DNA from 3 places in the Burkholderia cepacia ATCC 25416 genome. Region 2 is predicted to be linked to each of the others. Evidence: riboswitches for the same ligand, from Rfam matches in the RefSeq annotation. Region 2 holds a riboswitch; each other region holds the start of a gene.
What was found. A riboswitch is a leader RNA that binds a small molecule or an ion and turns the genes downstream of it on or off. The one in region 2 is predicted to bind cobalamin.
Positions count from the first base shown of each region.

Region 1 (10,570 bases), 2.8 Mb from region 2:
GCCGAAGACTCGGCGGCGATGAGTGCGCCGCTGCGCTCGTCGCTGGCCGACGACGATGTGCTGCCGCATGCGTTCGCCGCGGTGGCGCGTGAGGCTGTCGGGCACGCGCGTGAAGCGCACATGCCGGAGGCCGTCGCACCGGCCGCCGCAGTGGCCGCAGCGGCCGCTGCGCCGCAGCAGGATGCGCAGGCCGTGGCCGGGCTGACGCCGGAAGATGCCCAGCACATCGCCGAGCGCCTGCGCAATCGCCTGACGAACTATCTGACCGGGGAAGGGCGCGACGCCATCGAGGCCCGTTGTCGCGACGCGCTGCATGAGCATTCGGCCTGGCTGGTCGGCCAGATCACGCGCGAAGTGGCGCTGGCGCTGGAAACCGAGGTGATGGACTGGGTTCGCGACGCGGTCGACGAAGAAATCGCACGCCGCCGCGCCGGTCATGCCGGTTGAGTGCGCGACCGTTCAGGTGAAAAACAGGGTGCGATTCCAGTAAGGGCCGGCCAAGCGGCCGGCGAGGTGCGGATCAGCCTCGGCGGGCCCGCCTGCCGGCGGAACCCCGCGCGACGGCGGTTTACGCCCGTTGCGCCCGGATCAGCGCACCGACAGCGCCCATTGCGCGAGCGTGTGGGCTTCGGCGCTCGTCAGTTGCGTATTGGCGGGCATCGGCACACTGCCCCATACGCCGACGCTGCCTTTCACGATCGATTGGGCGAGGTAATCGACGGCGTCGCCGCGCGCCGCATACTTGCCGGCGATGTCGCGGAACGACGGGCCCATCAGCGGCTTGCCGATCGCGTGGCAGGCCATGCAGTTCTTGCGCTGGGCAAGCGCGAGCCCGTCGGCCTGGTCGGCGCGCGCCGCCGCCCCGCTGCCGATCAGCAGCGTGGCGAGCAGGACGCGCAATATCGAGTGTTTCATGCGGTTCTCCGCCGGCGGGGACGGCCGGCTTCATGACCCGCGCATTATAAAAGCAAAGGGAAAGCGCGTTTTGCGCGTTCCCCCGGCGGCCCTGCTTAACGGGGTCGCATGCGGCGATGCACCCGTGTCAACCCGTGACGGCACCCTGGTTCGCGGGCCGGGCGAGGGCCGCGAATTTCGCGAGCACGCCTCGCGTGTAGCGCGGTGCCGGCTGTTGCCACGCGGCGCGGCGGCGCGTGAGTTCCGTGTCGTCCACGTTCAACTGCAGCAGCAGCCGGTGCGCGTCGATCGTGATCGAGTCGCCTTCCTGCACGAGCGCGATCGTGCCGCCGACGAACGCCTCCGGTGCGACATGGCCGACCACCATGCCCCAGGTGCCGCCCGAGAAGCGGCCGTCGGTGATGAAGCCGACCGATTCGCCGAGCCCCTTGCCGATGATCGCGGACGTCGGTGCGAGCATTTCGGGCATGCCGGGGCCACCCTTCGGGCCGAGATAACGCAGCACGAGGATGTCGCCTGCCTGGATCCGGTCGCCGAGAATCGCATCCATCGCGCTCTGCTCGTCGTCGAACACGCGCGCCGGGCCCGTGATCACGGGGTTCTTCAGGCCGGTGATCTTCGCGACCGCGCCGTCTTCCGCGAGATTGCCTTTCAGGATCGCAAGATGGCCTTCCTTGTACAGCGCGCGGTCGATCGGGAAGATCACGTCCTGGTCCGCGCGCGGCACGGCGGGCACGTCCTTCAGTTCGTCGGCGATCGTGCGGCCGGTGATCGTCATGCAGTCGCCGTGCAGCAGCCCCGCGTCGAGCAGGATCTTCAGCACCTGCGGAATCCCGCCGGCCCGGTGCAGGTCGGTCGCGACGTACTTCCCCGACGGCTTGAGGTCGCAGATCACGGGCACGCGCTTGCGGATGCGCTCGAAGTCGTCGATCGTCCAGTCGACCTCGGCCGCGTGCGCAATCGCGAGATAGTGCAGCACTGCATTGGTCGAACCGCCCGTCGCCATGATTACCGACACCGCGTTCTCGATCGATTCCTTCGTGATGATGTCGCGCGGCTTCAGGTCGCGCTTCACGGCCTCGACCAGCACGCGCGCCGACTCGGCGGCCGAATCGACTTTCTCCTGGTCGGGGTTGGCCATCGTCGACGAGTACAGCAGCGACATCCCGAGCGCCTCGAACGACGAACTCATCGTGTTCGCGGTGTACATCCCGCCGCACGAACCCGACGTCGGGCATGCGTTCTGCTCGACCCCTTCGAAATCCTCCTGCGACATCCGGCCCGCGGTGAATTCGCCGACGGCCTCGAACGACGAGACGATCGTCAGGTCCCGGCCTTTCCAGTTGCCGGGGCGGATCGTGCCGCCGTACACGTAGATGCCCGGCACGTTCAGGCGCGCGAGCGCGATCATCCCGCCCGGCATGTTCTTGTCGCAACCGCCGACGACGACCACGCCATCCATCCATTGCCCCTGCACGCAGGTCTCGATGCAGTCGGCGATCACCTCGCGCGACACGAGCGAGTACTTCATGCCTTCGGTGCCCATCGACATGCCGTCCGAAATCGTCGGCGTGCCGAAGATCTGCGGGTTCGCATCGGAGGCCTTCACGGCCGCGACGGCTGCATCCGACAGGCGCTGCAGGCCCGAATTGCACGGCGTGATCGTCGAATGGCCGTTCGCGATGCCGATCATCGGCTTGTCGAAATCGTCCTTCTGGTAACCGAGCGCGTAATACATCGAGCGATTCGGCGATCGGGCCACGCCTTGCGTGATGTGCCTCGAGCGGCGGTTGTAAGCCATGGGGGACTCCATCGTTGTCTGGGCGGCGCCGGTGAACGGCGCGCCGGTTCGGATCAGTCAAGCATGGAGTTTCCGGATTGGGATGTCCAATATATTATTTGTCGCCTATTAAGTCGTTTCCTGAATGAAAGACGCATGGCTGATCCGACTCCCGACCTGCGCCAGTGGCGCTATTTCGCGACCGTTGCGGACGAGCGCCATTTCGGCCGCGCGGCCGAACGCCTGTCGATGACGCAGCCGCCGCTGTCGCAGGCGATCCGCGCGCTCGAGGACACGCTCGGCGTCGCGCTGTTCGTGCGCAGCAAGCGTTCGGTGGCGCTGACGGCGGTCGGGGCCGCGCTGTTGCCCGATGTGCGCCGGCTGCTTGCGTCGGCCGATGCGTTGCCGCCGTTGGCGCGACGGCTCGCGCGCGGCGAGGCCGGCTCGTTGTCGCTCGCGTTCGTGTCGACCGCCGATTACGGGCTGCTGCCTTCGCTGCTGCGTGCGTTCGGCGCGCGTTATCCGCAGGTGCGCCTGCAACTCGCGGAGGCGACGAGCGACGTGCAGATCGACGAACTCGTCGCTGGCCGCATCGACGCGGGGCTCGTCATTCCGCCCGTGCCGCCGCGCCACGCGGCCGGGCTGTCGTACCTGCCCGTCCTGCGCGAGCCGCTGGTGATCGCGATGCCGGCGGCCGCGAGCGACGCGCCTGAAGACGAGCCCGTCCATCTCGCGGAAGTCGCCGCGTTGCCGCTCGTGATCTTTCCGCGTCGTTTGGCGCCCGGCTTTTATGACATCATTACGGGCTGCTACGGCGCGGCGGGGGAAACCCCGTGCATCGGCCAGGAGGCGATCCAGATGCAGACGATCGTCAGCCTCGTGTCGGCCGGCATGGGCGTCGCACTGGTGCCGCAATCGCTGCGTAACCTGCGGCGCACCGGCGTGGTCTACCGGCCGCTCGCCGGTCACGCGCCGGTCGTCGAGACGGGCCTCGTGTGGCGTTCCGGCGACGTGAGCCCCGTGCTGGCCGGCTTCCTCGACGTCGTGCGCGCGCAGGGGCTCGCCCCGTGACGTGAACGATGGCGCGCCGGTGCCGTCCAACGCGCGGTGCTGCGCGTGTGCGACGGCCGCACCGCATTCGAAAACTTCTTCGCTAACCCATGATCATTCACCCGAATTTCGACCCCGTTGCGATCCATCTCGGGCCGCTGGCCGTGCGCTGGTACGGGCTCATGTATCTCGTCGGCTTCATCGCGGCGATCGTCGTCGGCCGGATCCGCCTGAAGCTGCCGCACGTCGCGGCGCAGGGCTGGACCGTGAAGGACATCGACGACATGATGTTCTACGGCGTGCTCGGCACCGTGCTCGGCGGCCGCCTCGGCTACGTGCTGTTCTACAAGGCCGATTTCTACTTCTCGCATCCGCTCGACGTGTTCAAGGTGTGGGAGGGCGGCATGTCGTTTCACGGCGGCTTCCTCGGTGTGACGCTCGCGATGGCGCTGTTCGCGTGGCAGCGCAAGCGCCATTGGCTGCAGGTCACCGATTTCGTCGCGCCGATGGTGCCGACGGGGCTCGCGGCCGGGCGGCTCGGCAACTTCATCAACGGTGAACTGTGGGGCCGCGTGACCGATCCGTCCGCACCGTGGGCGATGCTGTTCCCGGGTGCGATGCGCGACGATGCGGCATGGTTGCCGAAGCATCCGGAACTCGTCGAGAAGTGGCATCTCGCCGACGTGTTCATGCAATACCAGATGCTGCCGCGTCATCCTTCGCAGCTCTATGAAATTGCGCTCGAAGGCATCGTGCTGTTCTTCGCGCTGTTCTTCTTTGCGCGCAAGTCGCGGCCGATGGGCGCCGTGTCCGCGCTGTTCCTGATCGGCTACGGCCTCGCACGCTTCACGGTCGAGTTCGCGCGCGAGCCCGACGACTTCCTCGGCCTGCTCGCGCTCGGCCTGTCGATGGGGCAGTGGCTGTCGCTGCCGATGATCATCGCGGGTATCGCGTTGATGGTCTGGGCGTATCGCCGCCGCGCGGCGAATGCCGTTGCGTGATGTGATGGCGATGCACGCGCGATCGACGCGTGCATCGGCCCACGCATTGAAATGAAAAACGCCGGCCTTCGGGCCGGCGTTTTTCATTTCGGACTGCCGCGCGCTGCGCGTTACTTCATCTGCACGGAACCGTTGACGGTGACCGACACGGTGGCCTTGCCGCCTTCGACCGCGATCGGTGCGCTCATCTTTGCGCTGTCCATCGGTGCCGCGGCCATCGCCATCATGCGCGGATACGGCTGCACGTTGCGGCCGCTGCCGACGTTCACGTCGCGGATCGTGTAGCTGCTGTAGCCGAATGCCTTCGCGGCTTCGTCCGCGCGGGCGCGGAACGACTTGATCGCTTCGGTCGTCAGCTTCTGCTCGGCTGCGCGCTGCGCTTCGGGCGACAGCGAGAACTCGACGTTCGCGACCTGCATCAGGTTCGACAACTGGCCGGCCAGCTTCGACGCCGCGGCGAAATCGCGCGATTCGAGCGCGACCTCGGTGCGGCCGCGCCATGCGGAAATCTTGCCGTCGCGATCGGTGCTCGGATAGACGGAGAATGCGCCCGTGTGTGCCGTGACGCCCGATACGCTTTTCGCTTGCGACAGGGCGGCATCGGCGCGCTGGTTCAACTGCGCGGTGAGGCTGCCCGGATCCTTGGCCTGCTGCTCGTAGAACAGCGTGATGTGGATGATGTCCTGCGGCACGTCGGCGCTGGCTTGCGATGACAGCGACAGCACGCCTGCCGGCTCCGGAAAGTGCGGGTTCGCGGCCTGCGCGTGCGCGGCGGGTGACGCGAGCGTCAGCGCGACGGGAACGGCGGCGGCAAGGGCGAGCGACAGCGCGAGTGCGGATTTCTTGGTCATTGTTGGACTCCTTGTGCGAGGGCGCGCACGCGGATCACGCGTGCGCGACGCGGGCGTACCGCGCGACGAAAAAACGACGGCCGGCTCGATCGGCCGGCAGCGGTTGCTTAGGCCGCGCGAAAGTGCCGCGAGTTCCGTGGCGGCGGCGCGTACTGACCAGATTTGACGTTTGGCGTGCGCCTACTTCATCAGCTTTTCGGTGATGAACCGCCATTCGGCACGCGTGACGGGCGTGATCGACAGCCGGTTGCCGCGTGCGAGCACGCGCATGTCGGCGAGTTCGTCGTGTTCGCGCAGCGCGGCGAGCGGCACGAGCGGCGATTTTTTCACGTAGCGCACGTCGACGAGCAGCCAGCGCGGCGCTTCCCGGGTCGACTTCGGATCGTAATAGGGGCTTTTCGGATCGAACTGCGTGGGGTCGGGGTAGGGCGTCGACGATACTTCGGCGAGGCCCGCGATGCCCGGCTCGGGGCAGCTCGAGTGATAGAACAGCACACCGTCGCCGATCTTCATCGTGTCGCGCATGAAATTGCGCGCCTGATAATTGCGCACGCCGGTCCACGGCAGCGAGCGCTGCGGTGCGTTGGCGAGATCGTCGATGCTTGCTTCGTCCGGTTCGGACTTCATCAGCCAGTATTGCATGGATCGTGATCGACGCAGAAAGAGGCTGCTACAAAAGAAAACGGCACCGGGCTTCGCCCGATGCCGTTGGATAGGCCCCCGCCTTGGCCGCTAGGCCGGCATCCTGAACCTGAGGTTCAGAATTGGTCGCAGTTAGCAGCACTTCGGGTACATCAGACAGAGTGACGCGCGCGCCCGTGCTACAAATTTCCGCAACCGTGCACATGGCATTGGTTCAAGGAATATATGACCTTGGCGAACCAGGCAGGGAAGCTGACTGAACTGTGATTCGATGCGCCAATTTGACCACCGTTGATCGCCGAGATCAAGGGGAATCGACGCATCGATTAAAACGTTACTGCGTCTCGTGCTGTGCGAGCACCGCGCCGAGCTGTTCGTTCATCTGGTGCATTGTACGACGGATTTCCTCCGCCGGAAATGCTTCACCGTGCCGCACGCTCGTTTGCAGCCGCAGCAATTCGGAAGCGAGCGACAGCGCCGCCATCACGGCGATGCGATCGGTGCCGCGTACCGAGCTGTTCGAGCGGATTTTCGACATTTCGGCGTCGACGCGCGCGACCGCTTCGAGCAGTGCCGCTTCGGTCTCGGCCGAGCAGGCGAGCCGATAGGCCTGACCGAGAATCGAGACTTCGATCTGCTTGGTGCTCATGCATGTTCTCCGTGGCTGGCCGCGTCATCGCCATCCGTACGCGCCTGCGCATCCAGCAGGTCGAGCTGGTTGTCGGCTTGCTCCGCACTTTTCGAGCGCGGCAGCTTTTCGAGAATCGCGTTCAGTTTCACCTGGGCGTCGTCGATCTTTGCCGACAGCGTGTCGCGCTCGGCCGCGAGCGCATTGCGTTCGTCGCGCAGTTGCGCGAGTTCCGCGCGGACCGTGTCCGCGTCCGCGCGCAATTGCGCGACCTGCTCCTCGAGCGCGAGCCGTTCCGAGTGATAGCGCTTGTTCAGCGAAATCAGACGGCCAATATTTTGAGATAGGGTTTCGAGTTCGTTGAGCATTTGCTGCGTCCTCTAAAGACCCAGCATTTTAGCGCGGAATAACGCGCAAACCGACATCTGTAACGTTTCCAGTCGTAACACCCCTGCTTCTTGCCGCGAATCGGCGCGTCACGTGCGTGTCCGGATGCTTCCTTGACGCTCGTGCGACCCGCTCCTAAACTGGCGCCGCCTCGGTGCTCGCGCGTGCAACGCGCGGTTAAACGGGAAGCAGGGCGCGGGCTCCGCCAGGAAGCCGCCAACCTGCGCTGCCCCCGCAACGGTAAGCGGCCGCGTTGCATGACGCAGGCCGGCTCGGGCGCGTTCCGCATGCACGTTTCGCATGCGGACGCGGGCCACTGCGCGTTTTCGCGCGGGAAGGCGAGCCGGACCGCCGCCAGCCCGGATACCGGCCGAGGCGGGGAGCCCGCACGGGCTTCGTGACGCGCGGCCTGCGGGGAAGCGGGGCGCGCAGTGCTTCACGGGATTGATCTTCGATGCTGACCCCAATCGTCGGCGGCGCCGATTTCTGCCATCTTGATGACGTTCTCGAACCGGGCGACCGCCGGGAGGTCGCCGCGCGCGTCGATCACCTGACCGCAAGGACCACGAGCTTGGGTATGCCTGCAACACGCTGCACTGCGCCGATGTCGCGCCCGGCCCGCAGCGGTAGCGCACCGATGCGCGCAGTGTCGTCCGTCGCGCGGAGGGCCGCATGAGCGCCGCGCGCGCCACCGCGATCTGGGCCGCATTGGCCGCGGCGGTCGCGTTGCTGTTCGTCGCGTCGCTGTCGATCGGCAGCGTGCCGATGTCGCCGTGGCAGGCGCTCGCGTCGCTCGTGCCGCATGGCGGCGACGCGCTGTTCGCCGACATCGTCCGCACGCTGCGCCTGCCGCGCGCGCTCGCGGGCTTCGCGTGCGGTGCGCTGCTCGCGCTGGCCGGCTCGTTGTTGCAGGTGCTGCTGCGCAACCCGCTCGCCGATCCGTACGTGCTCGGCGTGTCCGGCGGTGCGGCCGGCTTCGCGCTCGTCGCGATGATCGCGGGCGGCGCATGGTGGCTCGTCGATGTGTCGGCGTTCGCCGGCTCGCTCGTGTCGGTCGCGCTCGTGCTCGGACTCGCGCGCCGCGAGTTGGGGCGCGGCGAGGCGCGCGATGCGTCGCCGCGGCTGCTGCTCACGGGCGTCGTGATCGCGGCGGGGTGGGGCGCGCTCGTCACGCTGCTGCTGTCGCTCGCGCCCGATGCGCGGCTGCGCGGCATCATCTTCTGGCTGACGGGCGACCTGAACGGCGTGAGCACACCGTGGTTCGCGTGGGGCGCGCTGCTGCTGGCCGCGTGCATCGCACTGCCGGCCGCGCCGCAACTGAACGTGCTGCTGCGCGGCGATGCGACGGCGCTCGCGCTCGGCGTGCCCGTCGCGCGCCTGCGTGTGCGGATCTATCTCGTCGCGTCGCTGGCCGCCGCGGCCGCAGTGACGACCGCCGGCACGATCGGCTTCGTCGGCCTCGTCGTGCCGCACGCGCTGCGGCTCGCATTCGGCAACGACCAGCGGATGTTGCTGCCGGCCGCGATGCTCGCGGGCGGCGGTGGCGTGATGGCCGCCGACCTGCTCGCACGCACCGCGATCGCGCCCGCGCAACTGCCGGTCGGCGTGATGACCGCGTTGATCGGCGTGCCGGTGTTCCTGTGGATGTTGCTCAGGAGGCCGATGCGATGACCCGTGCCGCATTGCGCGCCAGCGGCGACGAGATGAGCTGCGCGGCCGTCGGCCTGACGCTGAAGGCTGGCGCGCGCACGCTGCTCGACGGCTTCACGCAGGCGTTCCGTCCGGGCGAGATCTGGTGCGTCGCGGGGCCGAACGGCGCGGGCAAGACGACGCTGCTGGCGACCCTCGCGGGGCTGCAGCCGCCGGCCGGCGGACACGTCGCGATCGACGGCCGGCCGCTTTCCGCATGGCCGCCCGCGCAGCTCGCGCAGCGCCGCGCGCTGATGCCGCAGCAACTGCACGACGCATTCAGCGCGACCGTGTTCGATACGGTCTTGCTCAACCGCTTTCCGTATCTCGGCGGCTGGGGCTGGGAGCGCGACGGCGACCGCGCGGCCGCGCGCGACGCGCTGGCGACCTTCGACCTGACCGCGCTTGCGTCGCGCGACGTGCTGTCGCTGTCGGGCGGCGAGCGGCAGCGCGTCGCGCTGGCCGCGACGCTGTGTCAGGACGCGCCGTTGATGCTGCTCGACGAACCGCTCGCGCATCTCGACCTCCATCACCAGATCGATTGCCTGACCGCGCTGGCCGCCTGGCTCGACGCGGGCCCGCGCGCGGTGCTGTTCTCGTGCCATGATCTGAACCTCGCGCGGCGTTTCGCGACGCATGCGCTGTTGCTCGACGGCCGTGGCCACGCGTGGGCCGGCCCCGTGCACGACGTGCTGACACCCGAGCGCGCGAGCGACGCGTTCGGTTATCCGCTCGTGCTGATCCGCGAGAACGGCCGCGATGCGCTGCTGCCGGCGTGGCCCGAGCGACAATGACGTTTCCTTTTCCGATGCGCGGTGCACGCCGCGCCCACGACACGGTTTCCCGATGACGACCCCGACCCACTTCCCGCCCGCGATCGCACCGCTCGACGATGCGCTGCGCAAGCGCCTGCAGCATGTGATCGACCACAAGACCAAGCCGCCCGGCAGCCTCGGCCAGCTCGAGGCAGTCGCGCTGCAGGTCGGCCTGATCCAGCACACCGAGCGGCCGGTCGTGCAGCGTCCCGTGATGATCGTGTTCGCCGGCGATCACGGGATTGCCGCCGAAGGCGTGAGCCCCTATCCGCAAGCGGTGACCGCGCAGATGGTCGCGAACTTCCTCGCCGGCGGCGCGGCAATCAACGCGTTCTCGGGCGTCTCGCAGAGCACGCTCGAGATCGTCGATGCGGGCGTCGCGTCGCCGCTGCCGCTGTCCGACCGCCTGGTGTCGCTGCCGGTCGCGCGCGGCACGCGCAACTTCGCGACGGAACCTGCGATGACGCGCGACGAGGCGATGACGGCGCTCGCGGCCGGCGCGGCGCGCGTGCGCCTGCACGCATCGCTCGGCACGAACGTGATCGGCTTCGGCGAGATGGGGATCGCGAACACGTCGTCGGCCGCGTGCCTGATGAGCCGCCTGCTCGGCGTGCCGATCGACGCGTGCGTCGGGCGCGGCACGGGCCTCGACGACCAGGGCCTCGCGCACAAGCGCGCGGTGCTCGGCCGTGCGCTCGTCAAGCACTCGCACGCGATCGCGCCGCTCGACGTGCTCGCGACGTTCGGCGGCTTCGAGATCGCGATGATGACGGGCGCGTATCTCGCAGCCGCGAGCGAACGGATGACGATCC
Region 1 covers NZ_CP012981.1:22,639-33,208, reverse strand. Annotated here, with positions in the region: gene APZ15_RS00155 (DUF2486 family protein) at 1-447, shown strand, start outside; gene APZ15_RS00150 (c-type cytochrome) at 589-915, opposite strand; gene ilvD (dihydroxy-acid dehydratase) at 1,043-2,716, opposite strand; gene APZ15_RS00140 (LysR family transcriptional regulator) at 2,852-3,766, shown strand; gene lgt (prolipoprotein diacylglyceryl transferase) at 3,856-4,746, shown strand; gene APZ15_RS00130 (SIMPL domain-containing protein) at 4,857-5,597, opposite strand; gene APZ15_RS00125 (EVE domain-containing protein) at 5,778-6,239, opposite strand; RNA gene ssrS (6S RNA) at 6,311-6,492, opposite strand; gene APZ15_RS00120 (cell division protein ZapA) at 6,574-6,888, opposite strand; gene APZ15_RS00115 (hypothetical protein) at 6,885-7,235, opposite strand; cobalamin riboswitch at 7,390-7,643, shown strand; gene APZ15_RS00110 (FecCD family ABC transporter permease) at 7,927-8,925, shown strand; gene APZ15_RS00105 (ABC transporter ATP-binding protein) at 8,922-9,737, shown strand; gene cobT (nicotinate-nucleotide--dimethylbenzimidazole phosphoribosyltransferase) at 9,790-10,570, shown strand, end outside.
Region 1: it holds a riboswitch for cobalamin, as region 2 does, so the genes downstream of both, APZ15_RS00110 (FecCD family ABC transporter permease) here and cobA (uroporphyrinogen-III C-methyltransferase) in region 2, are expected to answer to the same signal.

Region 2 (10,570 bases):
CCCGCGCTGTTCTGCGCATACGCATGACCGCCCCACTGGCGGTACGCCTCCGCGAGATCGGCGTCGGTCTGCCAGCGGCGCTGGTCGATCAGGTCCTGCAGGCCCGCGCCGTAGCTGCCCGGCCGCGCGCCGAACACGCGCCAGCCGGCGCGGCGGTGCGCTTCGTCCGGCGCCACGCCCTGTGCGACCCACTTCGCGCGTTCGCGCTCGATGCGCGCGCGGATCGGGTTCAGTTCCTCCGGCTCGTCGAGCGCGGCCACTGCCTGCACCGCTGCGTCGAACAGATGCATCAGGTTCGGGAACGCGTCGCGGAAGAAACCCGATACGCGCAGCGTCACGTCGATGCGCGGCCGGTCGAAGATCTCGATCGGCAGGATCTCGAAGTCGGTCACGCGGTGGCTGCCGTGCGCCCATTTCGGCCGCACGCCAAGCAGCGCGAACGCCTGCGCGATGTCGTCGCCGCCCGTGCGCATCGTCGCCGTGCCCCACACCGACAGCCCGATCGCGCGCGGATAGTCGCCGTGATCCTGCAGATGGCGCTCGATCAGCTGCTGCGCGGATTTCAGGCCGAGCGTCCACGCGGCCTGCGTCGGCACCGCGCGCGTGTCGACCGAGTAGAAATTGCGGCCGGTCGGCAGCACGTCGGGGCGGCCGCGCGACGGCGAGCCGCTCGGCCCCGGCGGCACGAAGCGGCCGTCGAGCCCGCGCAGCAGCTGCCGCATTTCCTCGCCGCCGCACGCGTCGAGCGCCGGCAGCAGCGTCGCGCGGACGCGCTCGATCACGACAAGCGTGTGCGGCCAGTCGCCGGGGGGCGTCGCGTCTTCCGCGCCCGTATGGCTGCCGTCGGCTGCACACACCCTGTCCAGCCATTGCTGCGCGAGCCGTTCGAGCCGCTCGCGCGTATCGCCCGCGTGGCGCCACGGCGATGCGTCGAGCGCCTGCAGGATCGCCGGTCGCGGGCCGACCCACGGCGCGGCCCAGTCGGCCGCGAGCGGATCGAAATCGTCGCCGAGCGCGAGATCGCGCGCGAGCGCGCCGATCAGTCCTGCGCGTGCGCCCTTGCCGTCGCCGACCGGAAAGCGCGCGAGCGCCAGCAGCGTGTCGCGCCGCTGGCGCCCGGCCGGCGACGCACCGAACACGTGCAGCCCGTCGCGAATCTGCGCTTCCTTCAGTTCGCACAGCCACGCGTCGACGCGCGTCAGCAGCGCGTCCTCGTCGCCCGCGTCGCGCGGCGGCGACACGCTCAGTTCGTCGTGCAGCCGGTGTTCGGCGATCGTCGCGAGGATCGTCTTGCGCAGCAGCTTCGCGCGCCGCGCATCGACCATCAGCGCTTCGTAGTATTCGTCGACCTGCCGCTCGAGATCCTGCAGCGGGCCGTAGTTTTCCGCGCGCGTGAGCGGCGGCATCAGGTGATCGACGATCACGGCCTGCGCGCGGCGCTTCGCCTGGCTGCCCTCGCCCGGATCGTTGACGATGAACGGATAAAGATGCGGCAGCGGCCCGAGGGTCAGGTCGGGCCAGCACGCGTCGGACAGCGCGACGCTCTTGCCCGGCAGCCATTCGAGGTTGCCGTGCTTGCCGAGGTGGATGACCGCGTCGATGCGATACGCATCGCGCAGCCAGAAATAGAACGCGAGATACGCATGCGGCGGCACGAGATCCGCGTCGTGGTAGCTCGCGTAGTCGTTCTCGCCGCGCGAGCGCGACGGCTGGATGCCGACGAACACGTTGCCCGCGCGCCAGCCAGCGATCGTGAAGCGCCCTTGCCGCAGCGTCGGATCGGCTTCGGGCGGGCCCCAGCGTGCGTTCAGCGCGTCGCGCACGGCCGCCGGCAGCCGCGCGAAATGCGCGACGTAGTCGGCCAGCGGGAAGCTCTGGAAGGCGGGGCGCAGCGCATGCACGGCCGCGTCGTTGGTCACGCCTTCGGTGAGCCGCGCGATCAGCGCGTCGCCGTCGGGCGGCAGGTCGGCCACCGCATAGCCCGCGTCGCGCAGCGCCGCGAGCACGCGCAGCGCGGACGCCGGCGTATCGAGCCCGACACCGTTGCCGATCCGCCCTTCGCTTTGCGGATAGTTCGCGAGAATCAGCGCGACGCGCTTGGTCGCGTTGTCGAGCGTGCGCAGCCGGCACCAGCCGCGCGCGAGCGCCGCGACGAACGCGATCCGCTCGGCGTCCGGCTGGTAGCGCACGACGTCGACCTCGGTGTGCGGGCAGCGATACGCGAGCCCCTTGAAACTCACCGCGCGCGTGACGATCCGGCCGTCGACCTCGGGCAGCGCGATGTGCATCGCGATGTCGCGCGCATGCAGGCCCTGGTTGTCGGCCACCCATGCGTCGCGATTGCCGCCGGACAGGATCACCTGCAATACCGGCGCGTCGCCGGCGAGCACGTCGTGTTCCGGGCTGTCGATCGCGCCGGCCGCGAACGCGGTCGTGTTCAGCACGAGTGCGACGTCGTGCGTGTCGCAGAGCTGCGTGATGACTTCGCGGCTCACCGCATCCTTCAGCGACGTGACCGCGATCGGCAGCGGATTCAGTCCCTCCTGAACGAGCGCATCGGCCAGCGCATCGAACACGGCCGTGTTCGCGGCCTGCCAGTGCGCGCGATAGAACAGGATCACGACGACGGGCGCGCCCGGCGTCCAGCGCGGCCGCCAGTCGTCGACGCTCGCGCGGTCGCGCGCCGGGTGATACAGCGCGGCGGCCGGCAACGGGCGCGGCGGTTCGGGTTCGTCGCCGAACCCGAGTGTGTGGAATGCGATGCTGCGCAGCAGCGCCTCGGCGTTGTGCACGCCGCCTTCGCGCAGGTAGCGCCACCACAGCCGGCACAGGCCGGGCGCGACGGTGCTCTTCGCGACGAGGTTCGGGTCTTCCTGCAGGTCACCCGAGAACATCGCGAGCTGCTGCGCGCGCTTCGACGCGAGCGACACGGCCTGCTCGATCCCGTACGGCCAGTACGCCTCGCCGCCGAGATGGTCGATCACGACCGCCTTCGCGTGCTGCAACACGTCGTCGACGTAGAAATCGACCGACGCCGGCTGCCGCAGGAACGTGACGTTCGCGAGCCGCACGCTCGGGAAGCCCGCAGGCAGGTGCGGCACGACGCTGGCAAGCAGCGACAGCGTCGTGTCGGCCGAACTCAGGATCACGATGTCGGCCGGCTGCTGGTCGATCCGGACGACACCCTGCGTATCGTCGACGAAGCCGCCCGGCGTGGTGCGCAGCAGATGCATCGTGCGTTACGCCTGTTGCGGCTCGGCCGCGCACGCGGCGTCGAACGCGCGTTGCAGCGCCGCCGCGTCGAGATCCTCGCCGATCAGCACGAAGCGGCTCGCGCGGGTTTCGCCGTCCTGCCAGCGACGGTCGAAATAGCTGTCGAAGCGGCGGCCGACACCCTGGATCACGAGCCGCATCGGTGCGCCGGGCAGCGCGGCGAAACCTTTCGCGCGGTAGATCGTATGCGCTTCGACGACGCGCTGCAGCGCGGCGATCGTCGCCTCGCGCGTGCCGGCATCGCCGGACACGACCACCGAGTCGAAATCGTCGTGATGGTGATCGTGATCGCCGTCGTCGGCCGAGCCGTGATGGTCGTGGCGCAGGTGGATCGTTTCTTCCGACGCCGACTCGAGGCCGAGCAGCATCGCGAGATCGAGCTCGCCGCGCGTCGCGCGCACGATCTTCACCTGCGGCGGGATCTCGTCGCGGATCGCGGTTTCGATCTGCGCAAATTCCGTGTCGCCGACGAGATCGGCCTTGTTCACGATCACGAGATCGGCGGACGACAGTTGATCGGCGAACAGCTCGTGCAGCGGCGATTCGTGGTCGAGGTTCGGATCGGCGCGGCGCTGCGCGTCGACGGCCTGCGGGTTTTCCGCGAACTGGCCGGCTGCGGCGGCCGGCCCGTCGACGACGGTCACGACCGCGTCGACCGTGAAGCTGTTGCGGATCGTCGGCCAGTTGAACGCCTGCACGAGCGGCTTCGGCAGCGCGAGCCCGGACGTCTCGATCAGCACGTGGTCGATGTCCGCGCGGCGCTCGACGAGCGCTTCCATCACCGGATAGAACTCCTCCTGCACGGTGCAGCACAGGCAGCCGTTCGCGAGTTCGTACAACTGGCCCGATGCTTCGCCCTGCGCACCGTCGGCCTCCTCGCAGCCGATGCCGCAGCCCTTGAGGATTTCGCCGTCGATGCCGAGTTCGCCGAATTCGTTGACGATCACCGCGATGCGGCGGCCTTCGGCGTGCTGCAGGATGTGGCGCATCAGCGTCGTCTTGCCGCTGCCGAGAAAGCCCGTGACGATCGTGACGGGAAGCTTGCGTAGGGTCATGGTAGGTCCTGTGTCGAAAAAGGAATCAGCCCGGGATCGTCGCGTCGATGGCGGCGTGGCAGTTCATCTGGCGGATCGCGGGCATGCCGCCGCGCGATCCGGACGGGCAGTCGCGGGACGGGCGGAACGACGAATCGGACATGGTGCTTCCTTGCGAACGGTCGACATCGTGAATGCCAACACGGCTGCCGCCGGCCCGGCTCGCGCGCCTGCCGTGCACCGCGCCGGCCGGCGCGGGTTCGCGCAGCGGCAGATCGGCGGTGGAAACGAGCAACACGCGGGCGTCGGGCCTGCTGCGGCCGTGGACGATGCGCCGCCTCCCCGCGGCGCTGAACCCCAACGTTTGGGCCGGTATCCGGGCTAGCGAACACGCCGCTTCGCCTTCCCGGATGCACAGCAATCCAGTGGCGGTCGTCCGCATGCGCGCGGCATGCGGCGAAGCGGCGCTGCGTGGCGCTTGCGCGCGACGCGTTCGCTTACCGTTGCGGGGGCAGCACAGGTTGGCTCGACTGCGGCGCAGGCAGGCTCCCTGTTTCCCGTTTAACTGCGCGCACCGGAGCGGCGCGCGCGAGCACCAAAACGCGTGCGAGTGTAGGCGGCGGTGCGGGGAGCGTCAAGGCAAAACGGGCCGCCGGGCCCGGTTCCGGAGGGCCGCCGCGCGCGGCCGGACGCCGCGCACGGCGGTTCGCGCGGGGGGATCGCTGTGCTATCGTATGCGCCGCGTTCGGTGCTCGCATGCGCATTCCGTGCATGCAGTTAAACGGGAAACAGGAGGCGGATCGCCGCCCTGCCTGTGCTGTCCCCGCAACGGTACGCCGCCCGCGCGACGCGCTTCCCCGCGCACGCGCCCATGCCGCCCACGATGCCACTGCCCGTCCACCGGGCGGGAAGGCTGCGGCCTGGCAAGTGGCCAGCCCGGATACCGGCCGACGCAAGGGGCGAGCCCGATGCTCGCCGAACGCCCGATCCGCGGGGGACGGATCGAGTGCGCATTCCGCCCGCGTCCGCGCGGGCTTCGTCCGATCCGTCATGCTTCACCTGTCTGCTGGCCGCCGCCCCGCCCGCCTTCCCGTTTCCACTGTTTCGACACGGTGCGCGCCGTGCCGCGCCCGATGAGCCGCGCCTGGCTCATCGGCGCCGGCCCCGGCGACGCCGACCTGCTGACGCTCAAGGCCGTCCACGCGATCGGCTCGGCCGACGTGCTGCTCGTCGACGATCTCGTGAACCCCGACGTGCTGCGCCATGCGCGCGCCGATGCGCACATCGAGCACGTCGGCAAGCGCGGCGGTCATGCATCGACGCCGCAGGAGGCGATCGTCGCGGCGATGCTCGCGCATCTGCGCGCGGGCCGCAGCGTCGCGCGGCTCAAGGGCGGCGACCCGTTCGTGTTCGGCCGCGGCGGCGAGGAGCTGGCCGCGCTCGGCGTCGCGGGATTTCAAGTCGAGGTCGTGAGCGGCGTCACGGCGGGCATCGCCGCGCCGGCCGCGCTCGGCATCCCGGTCACGCAGCGCGGCGACGCGCAGGGCGTGATCTTCGTCACGGGCCACGGCGCGGGCGCCGACGAACCCGACTGGCGCGCGCTCGCGGCCACGCGCATGACGATCGTCGTCTACATGGGCATCCGCCGGCTCGACACGATTGCAGCCGCGCTGCGCGAAGGCGGCCTGCCCGGCGACACGCCGTGCGCGGCGATCGAGAACGCGACGCGCCCCGAACAGCGGCACGTGCTCGCGACGCTCGACACGCTCGTCGAGCGTGTCGGCGCGACCGGCATCGGTTCGCCGGCGATCGTCGTGATCGGCCGCGTCGCGGCGTTCGCCAACGATCCCGCGGTACGCGCCGCACTCGGCAGCCGCGCATGATGCGCGTCGCGATCGGTGTCGGTTTCCGCGCGGGCGTGACGGCCGCGCAACTCGATGCCGCGATCCGCATCGCGCTGATGCGGTACCCGGCTGCCGAACCGGCGCTCGTCGCCACGCTCGCCGACAAGGCGCGCGCACGCGCGCTGCGCACGCTGTGCGCGAGACGCGGCTGGCCGCTCGTCGCGTTCGACGCGGCACAGCTCGCGAGCCGCCCCGAACTGGCCGTGAGCGGCCCGTCGGATGCCGCGCTCGCCCGCTTCGGCGTCGCGGGCGTGGCCGAGCCGTGCGCGCAGCTCGCGGCGCCGCACGGCCGGCTGCTGGGCCCCAAATCCATCCGGGACGGCGTGACGGTCGCACTCGCCGGCCCGCTCTGAACCCTTTGTTTCGCTTTCTTTCGACAGGACGAATCCGATGAAAACCGACGCCGAATCCCATCAACGGATGACCGAACGCCGCCGCGCGGGCCACGAGAAGAAGCAGGCCGCCGCCGTCAACGAAAAGGGCCTGCTGATCGTCAACACCGGCAACGGCAAGGGCAAGAGCACGGCCGCGTTCGGCATGGCCGTGCGCGTGCTCGGCCACGGCATGCGGCTCGGTGTCGTGCAGTTCATCAAGGGCGCGCTGCACACGTCCGAGCGCGACTTCCTCGGCGCGGTTGCCGAATGCGATTTCGTGACGATGGGCGACGGCTACACGTGGAACACGCAGAACCGCGACGCCGACATCGCGACCGCGCGCAAGGGCTGGGACGAGGCGCGCCGGATGATCGAAAGCGGCGACTACCGGATGGTGATCCTCGACGAGTTGAACACGGTGCTGAAGTACGAATACCTGCCGCTCGACGAAGTGCTCGCGACGCTTGCCGCGCGTCCCGATTCGGTCCACGTCGTCGTGACCGGGCGGCATGCGCCCGACGCGCTGATCGACGCGGCCGACCTCGTCACCGAGATGCGGCTCGTCAAGCATCCGTACAAGGAGCAAGGCGTGAAGGCGCAGCGCGGCGTGGAGTTCTGAGCATGCCCGCCTGCCCCGCGCTGTTCGTCAGTGCGCCCGCGTCGGGCCAGGGCAAGACGTCGGTGACGGCCGGCCTCGCGCGGCTGCACCGCCGGCTCGGCCGCCGTGTGCGCGTGTTCAAGACCGGGCCCGACTTTCTCGATCCGATGCTGCTCGAACGCGCGAGCGGCGCCCCCGTGCATGCGCTCGATCTCGGGATGGTCGGCGAGGCCGGCTGCCGCGCGTTGCTTGCCGATGCCGCACGCGATGCCGACCTGATCCTGATCGAAGGCGTGATGGGGCTGTTCGACGGCACGCCGAGCAGTGCCGACCTCGCGGCTGCGTTCGGCGTGCCGGTCGTCGCGGTGATTTCCGCGAAGGCGATGGCGCAGACGTTCGCGGCGATCGCGTTCGGGCTCGCCCGGTTCCGGCCGGGGCTGCCGTTTCACGGCGTGCTCGCGAACCGCGTCGGCTCGGCCCGGCACGCGGAACTGCTGCAACAGGCGCTGCCCGACGACCTGCACTGGCTCGGGCACGTGCCGGCTGACGCGGGCATCGCGCTGCCGGAGCGGCATCTCGGCCTGCACCAGCCGGCCGACATCGACGATCTCGACGCACGGCTCGATCGCGCGGCGGACGTGCTCGCGCAGACGGCGCTCGCCGAATTGCCGCCCGCCGTCGCGTTCGCCGAACCGGACGCCGCGGCGCCGCTGCCGCGTGCGCTCGCCGGCAAGCGGATCGCGATTGCGCGCGACGCGGCGTTTTCGTTCATCTATCCGGCGAATCTCGCGCTGCTCGAGGCGCTCGGCGCGCGGTTGCGCTTCTTCTCGCCGCTCGCCGACGAACCCGTGCCGGACGATTGCGACGCGCTGTTCCTGCCGGGTGGCTATCCGGAACTGCATGCGGCGACGCTCGCGGCGAATGACGCCACCGCACGGACCCTTCGCGCGCATGCGGCGGCTCGCCGGCCGATCGTCGCGGAATGCGGGGGGATGGTGTATCTGTGTGAATCGCTGACCGACGTCGACGGTGTCACGACGTCAATGCTCGGGCTGTTGCCGGGGCGGGCGACGATGCAGCGCCGGTTCGCGGCGCTCGGCATGCAGCAGCTCGATACGCGTACCGGGCCGATGCGCGGCCATACGTTTCATTATTCGACGCTCGCGACGCCGCTGGAACCGGTCGCGAACGCGGCGCGCCCCGACGGCAAGCCGGGCAGCGGCGAAGCCGTCTATCGCCACGGCGCGATCGTCGCGACGTACATGCACCTGTACTGGCCGTCGAATCCGGAGGCGGTCGTGGCGCTGTTCGGCGGCACGGCGTTCTGACCGAAAAAACGGCGAGGCGCCGCGATGTCAGGGTTTTTCGCGGCCCGGCGCTTCCGAGCGCGAAGTGCGGATCACGGTGCCGTCGGGCGAGAAATGCGCGTTGAACATCGCGTCGCCCGATACGCCGCCCTCGGCCCAGTGCCAGCTCCACACCTCTTCGTGGCTCAGCGCGTATTGCGCGATCTCGGTCGGCTTGCCGAGCAGTTGGCGCACGTCGTCCTTCGACATCCCGGGCACGACCTTCGCGATGTTCGCCGCCGTCAGCGCCTGGGTGATCGACACGAGCCGGCCGTCGGGCCCGAAATCGAGCATGTAGGTGCTCGTGCCGTACGGGCCGCGCGGATATTCGAACCGCTGCGAGCCGTCGTCGCCCTGCCTGACCATTTCCGGCTTGCCCGCCTGGCGGAGCACGTCCTCGGTCGTCGACACGCCCGGCTGCAGATTGCCGAACGCCATCGGATCGGGCTTGATCGCATTCACCGCGTCAGCCACTTTCTGGTCGTCGCACCCGGCTGCCAGCATGGCGACCGCACAGGCGGTCAGTACGGTCAGAAACTGTTTTCGCATTTCATCCACACCTGTATTCATCGCGCCGGTCCGGCGTCGCGCGCAGCGTAGCACGCGACCTGTTCCGTCGATGTCAAGGAGCGTCAAATGCGGTCACGGCCGCTGCGACCGGTTTTGCAGGCGCGGCAGCTCGCACGCCGCCGCGCCGCCGCATCACACCAGGAACGCCTCGGCCAGCTTGACCCAGTACGACGCGCCGGTAGGCAGTGCCGCGTCGTTGAAGTCGTAGCCGGGGTTGTGCACCATGCAGCCGCCCTCTCCGTCGCCGTTGCCGATGATCAGGTAGCAGCCCGGCCGCTTCTCGAGCAGGAACGCGAAATCCTCGCTGCCGGTGAGCGGCACCATCCCGTCGATCAGGTTCGCTTCGCCCACCCACTCGCGCGCGACGCCGCGCGCGAACGCGGTCATATCCGTGTCGTTGACGAGCACCGGGTAGCGGCGCTGGTAGTCGATCGTCGCGGTCGCGCCGAACACGGCGGCCTGCGCATGCACGACTTCCTTGATGCGCGTCTCGAGCAGGTCGCGCACCTCCGGCTTCAGCGCCCGTACCGACAGGCGCATCTGCGCGCGATCGGGAATCACGTTCGGCGCCTCGCCCGCGTGGATCGCGCCGACCGTGACGATCGCCATGTCGAGCGGCGACACGTTGCGCGACACGATCGTCTGCAGCGCAATGACGATCTGCGCGCACACGACCACCGAATCGACCGCCTTGTGCGGCACCGCGCCGTGGCCGCCGCGGCCCTGCACGTCGATGACGACGGTATCGGACGACGCCATGAACGGCCCCGGCAGGAAGCCGAATTTGCCCGTGGGGAACCCCGGCATGTTGTGCATCGCGAAGATCGCGTCGCACGGGAACAGCTCGAACAGCCCTTCGTCGAGCATCTTCTTCGCGCCGCCGAGCCCTTCTTCCGCCGGCTGGAAAATCAGGTTCAGCGTGCCCGAGAAGCGGCGCTCGCGCGCAAGATGCTTCGCGGCCGCGAGCAGCATCGCCGTGTGGCCGTCGTGACCGCATGCGTGCATCTTGCCGGCGATCTTGCTCTCGTACGGCAGGCCCGTGGCCTCGTGGATCGGCAACGCATCCATGTCGGCGCGCAGGCCGAGGCGCTGCGTGCCGTTGCCGACCTTCAGCTGCGCGACGACGCCCGTGCCGCCCAGCCCGCGATGCACCGTGTAGCCCCACGACTGCAGTTGCTCGGCGACGAGATCGCTCGTCGCGAATTCCTCGAAGCCGAGCTCGGGGTGGGCATGGATGCGGTGCCGGATCTCGATCATTTCATCGGCGAGGCCTGCGGGAATCACGCTGTGCGTCACGGTGTCGTCTCCTGTTTCTGCGGGGAATGTGCAGGCAAGGATAGTCGGTTCGCCGGCAACCGGGCAGACGAAAAGTCGTCGCGGTAGCAACCGATGGTTGCCGGACAGGGTATCGCGCGCGATATGAGCTGACCGGCCATCCGGGTGACTGCCGCACACGGTTCGGGCGCGTGAG
Region 2 covers NZ_CP012981.1:2,780,627-2,791,196, reverse strand. Annotated here, with positions in the region: gene cobN (cobaltochelatase subunit CobN) at 1-3,233, opposite strand, end outside; gene cobW (cobalamin biosynthesis protein CobW) at 3,240-4,328, opposite strand; gene APZ15_RS41750 (hypothetical protein) at 4,354-4,668, opposite strand; cobalamin riboswitch at 4,658-4,922, opposite strand; cobalamin riboswitch at 5,036-5,273, shown strand; gene cobA (uroporphyrinogen-III C-methyltransferase) at 5,441-6,190, shown strand; gene APZ15_RS12845 (cobalamin biosynthesis protein) at 6,187-6,564, shown strand; gene cobO (cob(I)yrinic acid a,c-diamide adenosyltransferase) at 6,602-7,204, shown strand; gene APZ15_RS12835 (cobyrinate a,c-diamide synthase) at 7,207-8,511, shown strand; gene bamE (outer membrane protein assembly factor BamE domain-containing protein) at 8,539-9,078, opposite strand; gene APZ15_RS12825 (M20 aminoacylase family protein) at 9,232-10,395, opposite strand.

Region 3 (10,570 bases), on a different replicon from region 2:
GACGCGTTGCAGGGCAAGCGCGTCGGCGTGGTGATCAGCGGCGGCAACGTCGATCTCGAGAACTTCTGCACGCTGGTGTCGGCGTCGGCCTGACCATCGCGGCGCGCATGACCATTCCGTCATCCGCGCCGCATCACGCCTTCACGCCTTCACGCCTTCACGCCTTCACGCCGCGTTAAGTTTCGCGCCCTAGACTGATTACGTTGTCTCGCAATCCGTCGCGCAGTCAGTCGTGAAGGAGCCACCATGAAAACGCACGCGATCGTCGCCGCCGCCCTGACGGCCGCTTCCCTTTCGGCGTTCGCTCAACCGGGCGTGACGTCATCCGGTTTTCCCGCCGCGTCGCCGCACGACGCCATCGCGCAAGCGACGCACCGCTCGCCCGCGGCGTTGCCGCACGCCGGCTTCGTGCTCGCGAAGATCGACCAGAACAATACGCCCCCCGATCGCGGCGGCGACCCGAGCGGCCGCACGCATTCCGGCACGCACATGTGACGGCCCGCGCCGGGCGCCGCTGCCGCCCGGCCCTCAGAACGACGGCAACGATGGATCGCGCGCGGCCAGGATGTCTTCGGTGCGCCGCTGCAGCGCGCCGTCGATCGTCTCCGGTTGCGGAATCAGCCAGTAGCGCCCGGCACGGATGCCGTCGAACACCCGCTCGGCGAACGCGTCGGGCGTGAGCCCGTGCGCGTTCAGCATCGAGCGCATCGTGTCGACGAAGCCGCGCACTTCGGGCCGGTCGTGCACCGCGCCGAACGGGTCGTTGAAGATGCCCGATTGCACGGGGCCGGGCGCAAGCAACGACACGCCGACCGGCGCACCGAGCATCTTCAGTTCTCCGTACAGCGATTCGGTCAGCGCGACCACCGCGAATTTCGTCGCCGAATAAGGCGACATCAGCGGGCTCGGCAGGAACCCGCCCACCGACGCGGTATTCACGATGCGCGCCGGCGCGTTGCGTTCGAGCATCCGCGGCACGAAGCTGCGGATCCCGTTCAGCACGCCGTGCACGTTGATCGCGAAGCTGCGCTCGAAGCGCTCCGGCGTGATTTCCCAGCTGAAGCCGGTCGCCATCACGCCCGCGTTGTTGAACAGCAGGTCGACGCCGCCGAAGCGCTGCCACGCGGCTTCCGCCAGCGCATCGACGGCTTCCGGCCGGCTGACGTCGGTCGGCACGCACAGCACGTCGGTGTCGAGCGTCGCGGCGAATGCGTCGAGCTTCGCCGGGTCGAGATCGGCCAGCACGACGCGCATGCCGAGCCCGGCAGCATGGCGTGCAAGCCCGCTGCCGATGCCGCTGGCCGCGCCGGTGATCACGGCGGTGCCGCCGTCGAAGCGAATCGGGTTCGTCATGTCGATCAGAGTCCTGTGGGGTCGATGTGGGGATGCGCATACGCGGGAATCACCGGCGGCGGCAGCACCGTGCGGCCGTCGAGCGAATGCACCGCGAGCCGCTGCGCGAGCGGGAAATGCAGGCTGTGCGTGACGAGGCCGGTGCGTTCGCGCGCCGGCAGGCGGCACAGCGCGAGCGCGGTTTCCGCGAGATACGCAACATCCTCGGTCGGATAGCCTTCGGGGATGTAGCGCGCGGCGCCCGGCGTGCGGATCGCCGTGCTCGGCGCGACGAGATTCACCGCGATGCCGTCGGCTTCGAGTTCGGCCGCGAGCCCCTGCGTGAAGCGCGACAGCGCCGCCTTCGCCGCCGCGTAGACGGTCGCGCCGCCCGCACGCGAGAAATCGTCGAACGGGCGCAGCGGCGGCAGCGCCGTCACCGAGCCGACGTTCACGATCCAGCCGGCGCCGCGCGCACGCATCAGCGGGATCGCGGCCTGCGCCAGCGCGAACGGAATCCGCAGATAGTGTTCGATCGTCGTGTCGAACATCGTCATCGGCATCGCGTCGACGCACGCATAGTCGGCCACGCCCGCGTTGTTGACGAGGATGTCGAGGCCGCCGGCCGCTTGCGCCGCGCGCCCGACGAGCGCGTCGCGCTCGGCCGCGTTCGACAGGTCGGCCGCGAGCGCGATCGCGCGGCCGCCCGCCTGCTCGATCAGCGCGACCGTTTCGGCGAGCGTGCCGGCGGTCGTGGCCGATCGCGCGAGGCTGCGCGCCGTCACGACGACGGTCGCGCCTTCGGATGCCAGGCGCTGTGCGATCGCACGGCCAATGCCGCGGCTTGCGCCGGTCACGAGCGCGCACTTGCCGGCCAGCACGCCGGATCGGGTATCGGTCATCGTTGTCTCCTGTGATGGGCGTGCGGGCCGCTCAACCGGCGATATCCGCAACATGAAGCACCAGCTTCGTTTTCGCCTCGCCCGTTTGAACGAGATCGAGGGCACGGGCCGCCTGTTCGAGCGGAAATCGGTCGAAGCGCGGCACGCGCAGTGCGCGCCGCCCGAGTTGCGCCGCGATCCGGCCGAGCGTGACGCCGCTCGGCATCCGGCTGTAGGTCATCGCGGTGCGCAGGCCGCGCCGGGCGGCTTCGGCGGCCGTCGCGGCCAGCCGCTGCGCATCGCCTGGTGCAAGCGTCATGATGTTCACCAGCGTGCCGCCCGGTGCCGGCAGGTCGAGCGCGTCGGGCAGCGTGTCGCCGCCGACCGCGTCGAGCACGAGGTCGACCCCGCCGGGCGCCCATGCGCGCAGCGCCGCCGCGATGTCCCGCGCGCGATAGTCGATGCTTGCCGCGGCGCCCAGCGATTCGACCGTCTCGCGGTTGCGCGCGGAACACGTCGCCGCGACCCGCGCGCCGGCCTGCACCGCGAGCTGGATCGCGAACGTGCCGACCGCGCCCGCACCGCCGTGCACCAGCACGGTCTGTCCGGCCTTCAGCCCGCCGTCGTCGAACAGGCCGGCCCACGCGGCAAGCGCGGGGGTCGGCACCGTGGCGGCTTCCGCGAGGCTCACCGCGTCGGGCACGCGCACGACCGAGTCGTGGCGCACTGCCACGTATTCCGCATACGCGCCCCAGCGCCCCGCGCCGACGTCGGTCTGCGCGAACACCCGCATGCCGGGCGCGAAACCGTCGACGCCGTCGCCGACCGCTTCGACCACGCCCGCCGCGTCGAAGCCGATCACGAACGGAAACGTGTACTGCATGAATGCGCCGAGGTAGCCTTCACGGCATTTCCAGTCGGCGGGATTGACGCCCGCGAAGGCAACGCGGATCAGCACGTCGCCGGGGCCCGGCGTCGGTGCCGGCACGTCGGCCATCCGCAAGACGTCGGAATGACCGGCGCGATCGATCAACAGGGCTCGCATCTTCGTGTCTCCGGGGGTGGTGTCAGCTTGACGTTCGCGCCGCATCACGCCGCCGTATCGGCCAGCAGGCTCGACGCGAGCGGACAGAACGCATGCGAGATCGCGTCGACGGTCCAGTCGGGGCTTTCGGCATCGAACCGGCGGTCGACCCAGCCCCAGTGATACGGATGCATCAGGTATTCGCCGAGCAGATCGCCGACGCGCGCGAATTCCTGCTGCCACACGTGTGTCCATGCGCCGGGGGTCGCGATCCCGCTCAAGCGCCAGTTGCGGATGCCGGGCATGTACGCGGGCATGCGCAGCAGTTCGCGTTCGAGCGCGGCGACCTGCGCGGCGCCGGCCTGCGGCCGCACGCGCAGCATCAGCGTGCGCCACACGCCGTCGCGCAGCGCGGGTTCGCGCAGGCCGCCGCCGATCGCGCGGCACACGGCGCCGTCGATGCGTACGATGCCGGGCAGTTGCGCGAGCGCGGCGAAATCCGCCGTGCCGTCGGCCGCGCCGTTGGCTGTGCAGTTGGCCGCCGAATCGTCGCGCAGCACGTCGAGCGTGTAGTCGCCCGCGCCCCAACTGCCGTCCTGGTTGCGCGCCAGCGCCACACGTTTCGCCCCGGCCAGCGCGTGTGCCGCTTCGTGCAACGCGCGTTCGATGCCACCGGCGTCGCGATCCCCCGACACGAACACCTGTGCCGTGTCATGCCGCATGATCGACCTCCGTCAGCGCGGGCAGCGGCGCATCGGCGTCCGTCATCACATGGCGGCGGCGCACGTCGCACCGCACGTCGACCGCCATCCAGAAACCGACCACGCCGGCATCCGTCAGCGCACGCATCCGGTAGTAGGCCGGCGCATCGGCCACGTGCCAGGTCAGCCACAGCGTGCTCGGCTGCCCCGGCACCGCAACGGGCGGCGACACCCAGTGGCCGGCCGCCGTCAGCCCGCGTGCCGCATGGCCCGGCAGGTAGCGGTCGCGCAGCAGCGCAAGCACGTCGGGAATGCGCTCGGGCGCGAGCGTGATTTCGTCTACGATCTGGATCATTCGCGTGTCGTCCGTGGTCGTTCGTGACAGGGATCGGCGGCCGGCCTACGCCGTTCCGGCGAGGCCGCGGGCGGCCGGCGTGGATAGCATTCTTGCGTGGCGGCGATGAGCGGGCCCCTACCGGCCCGCTCACCAGCCCCTGTTGCAACGATCAGATCGGGAAACTCATGAAACAGCGCGCCATGCCGGCCCGCGGCCGCATCCTGCCGGGCCTCGGCGCGCGCCTGCTGAGCGAACTCACGCGCAGCGGCGCGCCGCCGGCCGACCGCGAGGCGCAGCAGCCTCGCCCGGCGGCAACACCGGGCGATTTCGTCGCGCTGTACCGCGACGCGATCGAGCGGCTCGAGGCGCGGGTCGCGCGCGGCGACGGTCACCCGCCGATGCGCAAGCGCGAAGTCGACCTGATGTGCCGCTGCCTGCTGAGTTGCGCGACGCTCGCCGACGTGATCCGCTGTGCGGCCGAGTTCTGCGAAATGCTGCAGCCGCGCGCCGGTCACCTGACGCTTGCGGTGCGCGACGGGCGTGCGCTGTTCCGGATGGATTCGCTGCGGCGTACGCGCAGCCCGGCCGCGTGCCTGGTCGACCTGACCGGGCTGTTCTGCTACCTGCAGCTGTTCGGCTGGCTGATCGGGCAGCCGTTGCGGCCGACCGACGTGTGGCTCGGCCATCCGCGCCGCGACGACGCGATGCCACTGCTCGGACTGTTCAATGCGCCGGTTGAAGTGGGCCGCAAGACCTACGGTTTCGCGTTCGATGCGGCGCGACTCGCGTGCCGCGTGATCCGGCAGCCGGCCGAGCTCGACGCGTTTCTCGTCGATTTTCCGTTTCGCCTGATCGATGCGGCACCGGCCGTCGTGTCGTGGACGCAGCAGGTGCGCGGTTTCCTCGATGCGGCGCTCGCGCACGAACAGGCGTTGCCGGCACTCGCCGAACTGGCCGCGTGGCTCGGCGTCAGCGAGGCGACGTTGCGGCGGCGGCTGGCGGCCGAGCACACCGGTTATCACGCGCTGAAGGAGCAGTGTCTCGCCGAAGCCGCGCAACGCTGCCTGCGCGAATCGGACTGGCCGGTCGCGCGGGTCGCCGCGCATCTCGGGTTCGGCGGCGAGGAGGCGTTTCGCCGCGCGTTCGTCCGGTGGACGGGGGTCGCACCGAGCCGGTTCAGGCGCGATCGCACGGCTTCGAACCACCCTGTTTCATCAGACATGAAACGCGGCGCCGACGCATGAAAGAAAGGATTTAGAAAGGATTTGCCCGGCAATGACGTTTTTTCGCATCCCTGCGTCGCCGGATATTTGACGCGGCGGCGCGCGCGCCATTACCCTTGCGCGCTGATGGTGCCCGGAGACGGGATCAAAAGGGAACGCAGGAGAGGCCATGCCTCGAATCTGCGGCTGCCCCCGCAACTGTGAGCGGTGAATTCGTGCCACTGCGTGCCACTGGGAAACCGGGAAGGCCCGCACGAATGACGACCCGCGAGCCAGGAGACCTGCCATCGACCCGAGGTCCAGGCAGCCGCACCGGGCGGGGTGTCCCGGCGCGCCAGGCACCGCCGTTGGCGGTCGCCCGCTGCATGGACGGCCCGACCTCAGGATCCGCCCGATGTCCATTGTTACCGCATCCGCTTCCGCACCGGAAGCGCCGCGCCGGCACGCCGCCGGCCTGCACGGCCCGCCCGCACGCGCGTGCCGTTCCCTATCGACTGCGTCCGCCGGCGTGCACCGCGCCGACGCCCGCGACACCGGCCTGCCCGGCCCGGTCGCGCGATAACCCGATCACCGATAACAAGACCGGTGCTGCGCGCCGCCCGCTCACGATCGACGCCGGCGCAGCCCGACGACAACGACAGCCTCATGAAGATTCGACACCTCCTTGCCACGTCCGCCGCGACCGCGCTCCTCTCGCCCCTCGCCCACGCCGCCGGCGACACCGCGGTTTCGCAACCGGCCCCGGCCGCCGAAGGCACCGACCTGCCGACGATCAACGTGACCGACACGCGGCGCCTGCCCGAGTCGTTCGACCAGCGTTATGCGACGACCCAGGTGCTCACGCGCACCGATCTCGACCGGCTGTCGCCGAGCGACCCGAGCATCACGCAGGCGCTTGCGACGCTGCCCGGCGTGACCGTCTCGCAGAGCGGCGGCCCCGGTTCGTCCGCGTCGGTCAGCATCCGCGGCTCGTCGGCCAACCAGGTCGCCGTGTTCATCGACGGCATCCGGATCGGTTCGCCGACCACCGGCATCGCGCCGTGGGCCGACTTGCCGACCGAAGCGTTCGAACGCGTGGAGGTGATTTCGGGGCCGGCAGCCGCGTCGTTCGGCGCCAATGCGATGGGCGGCGTCGTGCAGCTCTTCACGCGCCGCGCCGCCAACCAGCCGAACCAGACGACCGTGTCGTTCGGCGGCGGGTCGAACAAGACGTTCGACACGCAACTCCGCACGTCGGGCACGGTGCCGTCGACCGGGCCGCTCGCCGCGCTCGGCGGGCTCACCTACTCGCTCGGCCTGCGCTCGTACAACACGGCCGGCATCGACTCGACGCGGCCCGTGCTGCCGTACCATGAGGCCGGCCGCAACCCGTACCACGCGCAGGATCTCGATGCGCGCCTCGGCTACGCGCGCGACAACTGGTCGATCTCGACGTTCGCGCTGTATCACCGGTCCGATCTGTCCTACGACAACAGCGGTTATGCGAACCGCCAGCTCGATCATCAGCTGACGACCGGTATCGCGTTCCATCTCGACATCACGCCCGACACGCAGTTCGACCAGTCGTTCGGTTATGCGAACGATCGCCAGTTCCTCTACGCGAGCGATCCGGCCATCCCGACCGACCAGATCAATTCGCAGCGCATCAGCACGTCGACGTCGTTGACGCATCAGGAACGCGGGTTCCACCTGTTCGGGCTGCCGCTGTCGGGCGAGACCAAGCTCGCGTACGACTTCACGCGCGAGCAGGCGTTCCTGCCGGTCGATATTCCGGGCGGCATACCGACGCGCAACGATTCCGCGTTCTCGCTGCATCAGTCGGCGACGCTCGGCAGCGTGACGATGTTCCTCGCGGGGCGCCATGAAATCATCGCCGGGCAGTCGGTGAATACGGGTAACGCGGCGCTGTCGTGGGCGATCACGCCGGTGTATACGGCGCGCGTGTCGTACGGCAATGCGTTCAAGCTGCCGACGTTCAACGACCTGTACTACCCCGGCTACGGCAATCCGGGGCTCAGCCCGGAACGCAACACGTCGGTCGAGGCCGCGGTCGATGCGAACACGTCGTACGGTACGTTCACGGCCGCGATCTACGACACGCGGGTCACCAACCTGATCGCGTATAACCCGGCGACGTTTTCGCCGATGAACATCGGTCGCGCGCATATTCGCGGCGTCGACCTGTCGTACAAGGGGACGATCGGCCGCTCGACGCCGGTGAGCGTCGCGGTCGGGATCCTGAATCCGCAGGACGAGACCAACGACTCCTGGCTCAGCCGCCGCCCGCGCCAGACGGTCAGCCTCAACATCGATCACACGTGGGATGAACTCCACCTGCATGCGTTGAGCACAGGGGCGTCGCTGCTTTACGGCGGCACGACGTTCGACGATCCGGCCAACTCGACCTATCTGCCGTCGTACCTGACGGTGGGCCTGCGCGCGTCGTACCGGATCAATTCGCACCTGACGGTGTCGGCGACGGTGTCGAACCTGTTCGACCGGCAGTACATGACCGCGTATGGATACAACACGCTTGGGCGGACAGCGTTCGGGAAGGTGAGTTACACGTTCTGACGAATGGATGGGGAGGCCTTGGCGCGGTGGGCGGCAAAGTCTCCCGTCGGGAAGCGGTGTTCGATGCTTCCGTCACCGGAAATGGGAAACGGTATTCCGACCCAAACCGGTCGACGGGCTGGTGACTGCGGATCTGCCGGTCTTTCGGTCGCGCCACGGGCGTCAATGTCCGTATCAACACTGTTAGACTGCGGACGCCTTCCCCGTAGATGTACTCACCATTCAGGACATCGACATGACCGAATGCACGCTAACGTTTTCCAGTCAGATCGAATGGGAAAGCTGGTTAGGGGAAAACGGCAGCACTTCAACCGGCGCATGGCTGCGTCTGGCAAAAAAAGGCACCGGGCAGCGAACCGTCACCTACGAACAGGCGCTGGAAAGCGCCCTCTGCCACGGCTGGATCGATGGTCAAAAGCGGGCCGGGAACGACCAATACTGGTTGCAACGCTTCACCCCACGCTCCGCAAAAAGCCTGTGGTCGCAACTCAACAAGGACCGGGCTGAAGCACTGATCGCCGCAGGCAGAATGCGCCCGCGCGGCATGAGCGAAATCGAGAAGGCCCGGAGGGACGGCCGCTGGAACGCTGCTTATACGTCGGCCAGCAACTCGACCGTGCCGGACGACCTGCAGGCGGCCTTGGACGCCAATCCCGGCGCCAGGAAATTCTTCGCAACCCTGAACAGCCGTAACCGCTATGCGATTCTGTATCGCATACAGAATGCCAAAAGGCCCGAAACAAGGGCGCGCAAAATCGGGGAGTTCATCGACATGCTGCTGCGTGGCGAAACCTTCCATCCATGAATTTTTCACCGACGGAGATTTTCCCGAACGTCGGGTATATGACCCATCACGGCCGCTTCGGCTCGGCATCCTTCATCACACACTCGTTCCATTCTTCGGACTATGATGATCCGGCCGGCAGCCACGGGGCTGCCGGCCCACGCTTCCTCGATGCATTTCACGTGACGCAACGCGCATTCCCGAGCGCAGCGACCGGGGTGAATCATGGATCAATACGAAGACTTCATCGTGCGCACCATGTCGGCCGACGAGGTGGCCATGTCGATCGAATGGGCGGCGGCGGAAGGCTGGAACCCCGGCCTGCATGATCCGTCCTGTTTCGGGGAAGCGGACCCGGCCGGGTTCTTCGTCGGCGTCTGGCGCGGCGAGCCCGTCGCGTGCCTCGCCGCCGTCGCCTACGACGAACGCTTTGGTTTCATCGGCCTCTACATCGTGAAACCCGGGTTTCGCCGCAAGGGCTTCGGCATCCGAATCTGGCAGCACGGCATGCGTTACCTCGCCGATCGCAACATCGGGCTCGATGGTGTCGTGGCCCAGCAGGCGAACTACCGGAAGTCCGGATTCGCGCTCGCGTACCGCAACATCCGCTATCAGGGGCGCGTGGACGGCATCGGGTGCGCGCACGTGACAGCCGCGGCCGACGTGCCGTTCGAGCAGTTGCTCGCCTACGACCGCCAGTGCTTTCCAGCGGCACGCACGCGTTTCGTCTCCGCGTGGATCGCGCAGCCGGATGCCGTGGCGCTCGTGACCGTCGACGCCGGCCGTATCGCCGGATACGGTGTCGTGCGCCGCTGCAAGGCGGGCTGCAAGGTCGGCCCGCTGTTCGCCGACGACGCAGGCGTTGCCACCGGGCTGTTTCGCGCGCTGGCCGCGCGCATGCCCGGCGAGGTCATCGTGCTCGACGTGCCGGAAACGAACCCCGCAGCCGTCGCGCTGGCGGAACGGCACGGCATGACGAGCGTCTTCGAAACCGCGCGGATGTACACGAAAGACGCGCCGCCGATTGCAATCGATCGCGTGTTCGGGGTGACGTCGTTCGAGCTGGGGTAATCGTCGCGAACGGGGCGGACGCCCAAGTCGCTACGCGATGCAACGTCAGCAAGCGTGGCTGGGTAATTCCGCCCTCTACGGCCCTTGTACGGCAGGTACGGGCATCGTGCGGGCATCAACGGGCCACCCGTCGGAACAGGTGATGCGCAGACGACGCAGATCCCGATCGCCGCGACAGCCGGGTGGATATGGCTTACATGCCCGGCACATGTTTGTCTCCGCTTCCTGACGCACGACACCCGACCAAAGCGGCCATCCCCGATCACATGAAGCCATAGCGCTTCGACGCACCGGAACACGTCACCCCAATGACGCACAGGCAGAACCGGCACGCCCGGGAAATTGACAACCCCATAAAACCTAATACAATTAGCCTCTCGACTAACTTGAATAGCATCCGTCATGGCACGCGCCGGCATCACCCTGGACAAACTCGTCGAAGCCGGCGCACAGCTCGCCGATGAGACCGGCTTCGAGCACCTGACCGGCGCAGCGCTCGCGCGTCACTTCGACGTCAAGCTCGCCAGCCTGTACTCCCATGTCCCGAGTTTCGACGACCTCAAGAGCCGGATCGCACTCTTCGCGCTGAGGGAACTCGCCGATCGCGCAACCGAAGCACTGGCCGGCCGTACCGCCAAGGACG
Region 3 covers NZ_CP012982.1:3,134,569-3,145,138, reverse strand. Annotated here, with positions in the region: gene APZ15_RS31305 (threo-3-hydroxy-L-aspartate ammonia-lyase) at 1-93, shown strand, start outside; gene APZ15_RS31300 (hypothetical protein) at 247-495, shown strand; gene APZ15_RS31295 (SDR family NAD(P)-dependent oxidoreductase) at 529-1,353, opposite strand; gene APZ15_RS31290 (SDR family NAD(P)-dependent oxidoreductase) at 1,359-2,234, opposite strand; gene APZ15_RS31285 (NADP-dependent oxidoreductase) at 2,266-3,258, opposite strand; gene APZ15_RS31280 (Dabb family protein) at 3,303-3,959, opposite strand; gene APZ15_RS31275 (hypothetical protein) at 3,949-4,293, opposite strand; gene APZ15_RS31270 (helix-turn-helix transcriptional regulator) at 4,461-5,519, shown strand; cobalamin riboswitch at 5,609-5,801, shown strand; gene APZ15_RS31265 (TonB-dependent receptor domain-containing protein) at 6,144-8,072, shown strand; gene APZ15_RS31260 (YdeI/OmpD-associated family protein) at 8,308-8,877, shown strand; gene APZ15_RS31255 (GNAT family N-acetyltransferase) at 9,082-9,927, shown strand; gene APZ15_RS31250 (TetR/AcrR family transcriptional regulator) at 10,330-10,570, shown strand, end outside.
Region 3: it holds a riboswitch for cobalamin, as region 2 does, so the genes downstream of both, APZ15_RS31265 (TonB-dependent receptor domain-containing protein) here and cobA (uroporphyrinogen-III C-methyltransferase) in region 2, are expected to answer to the same signal.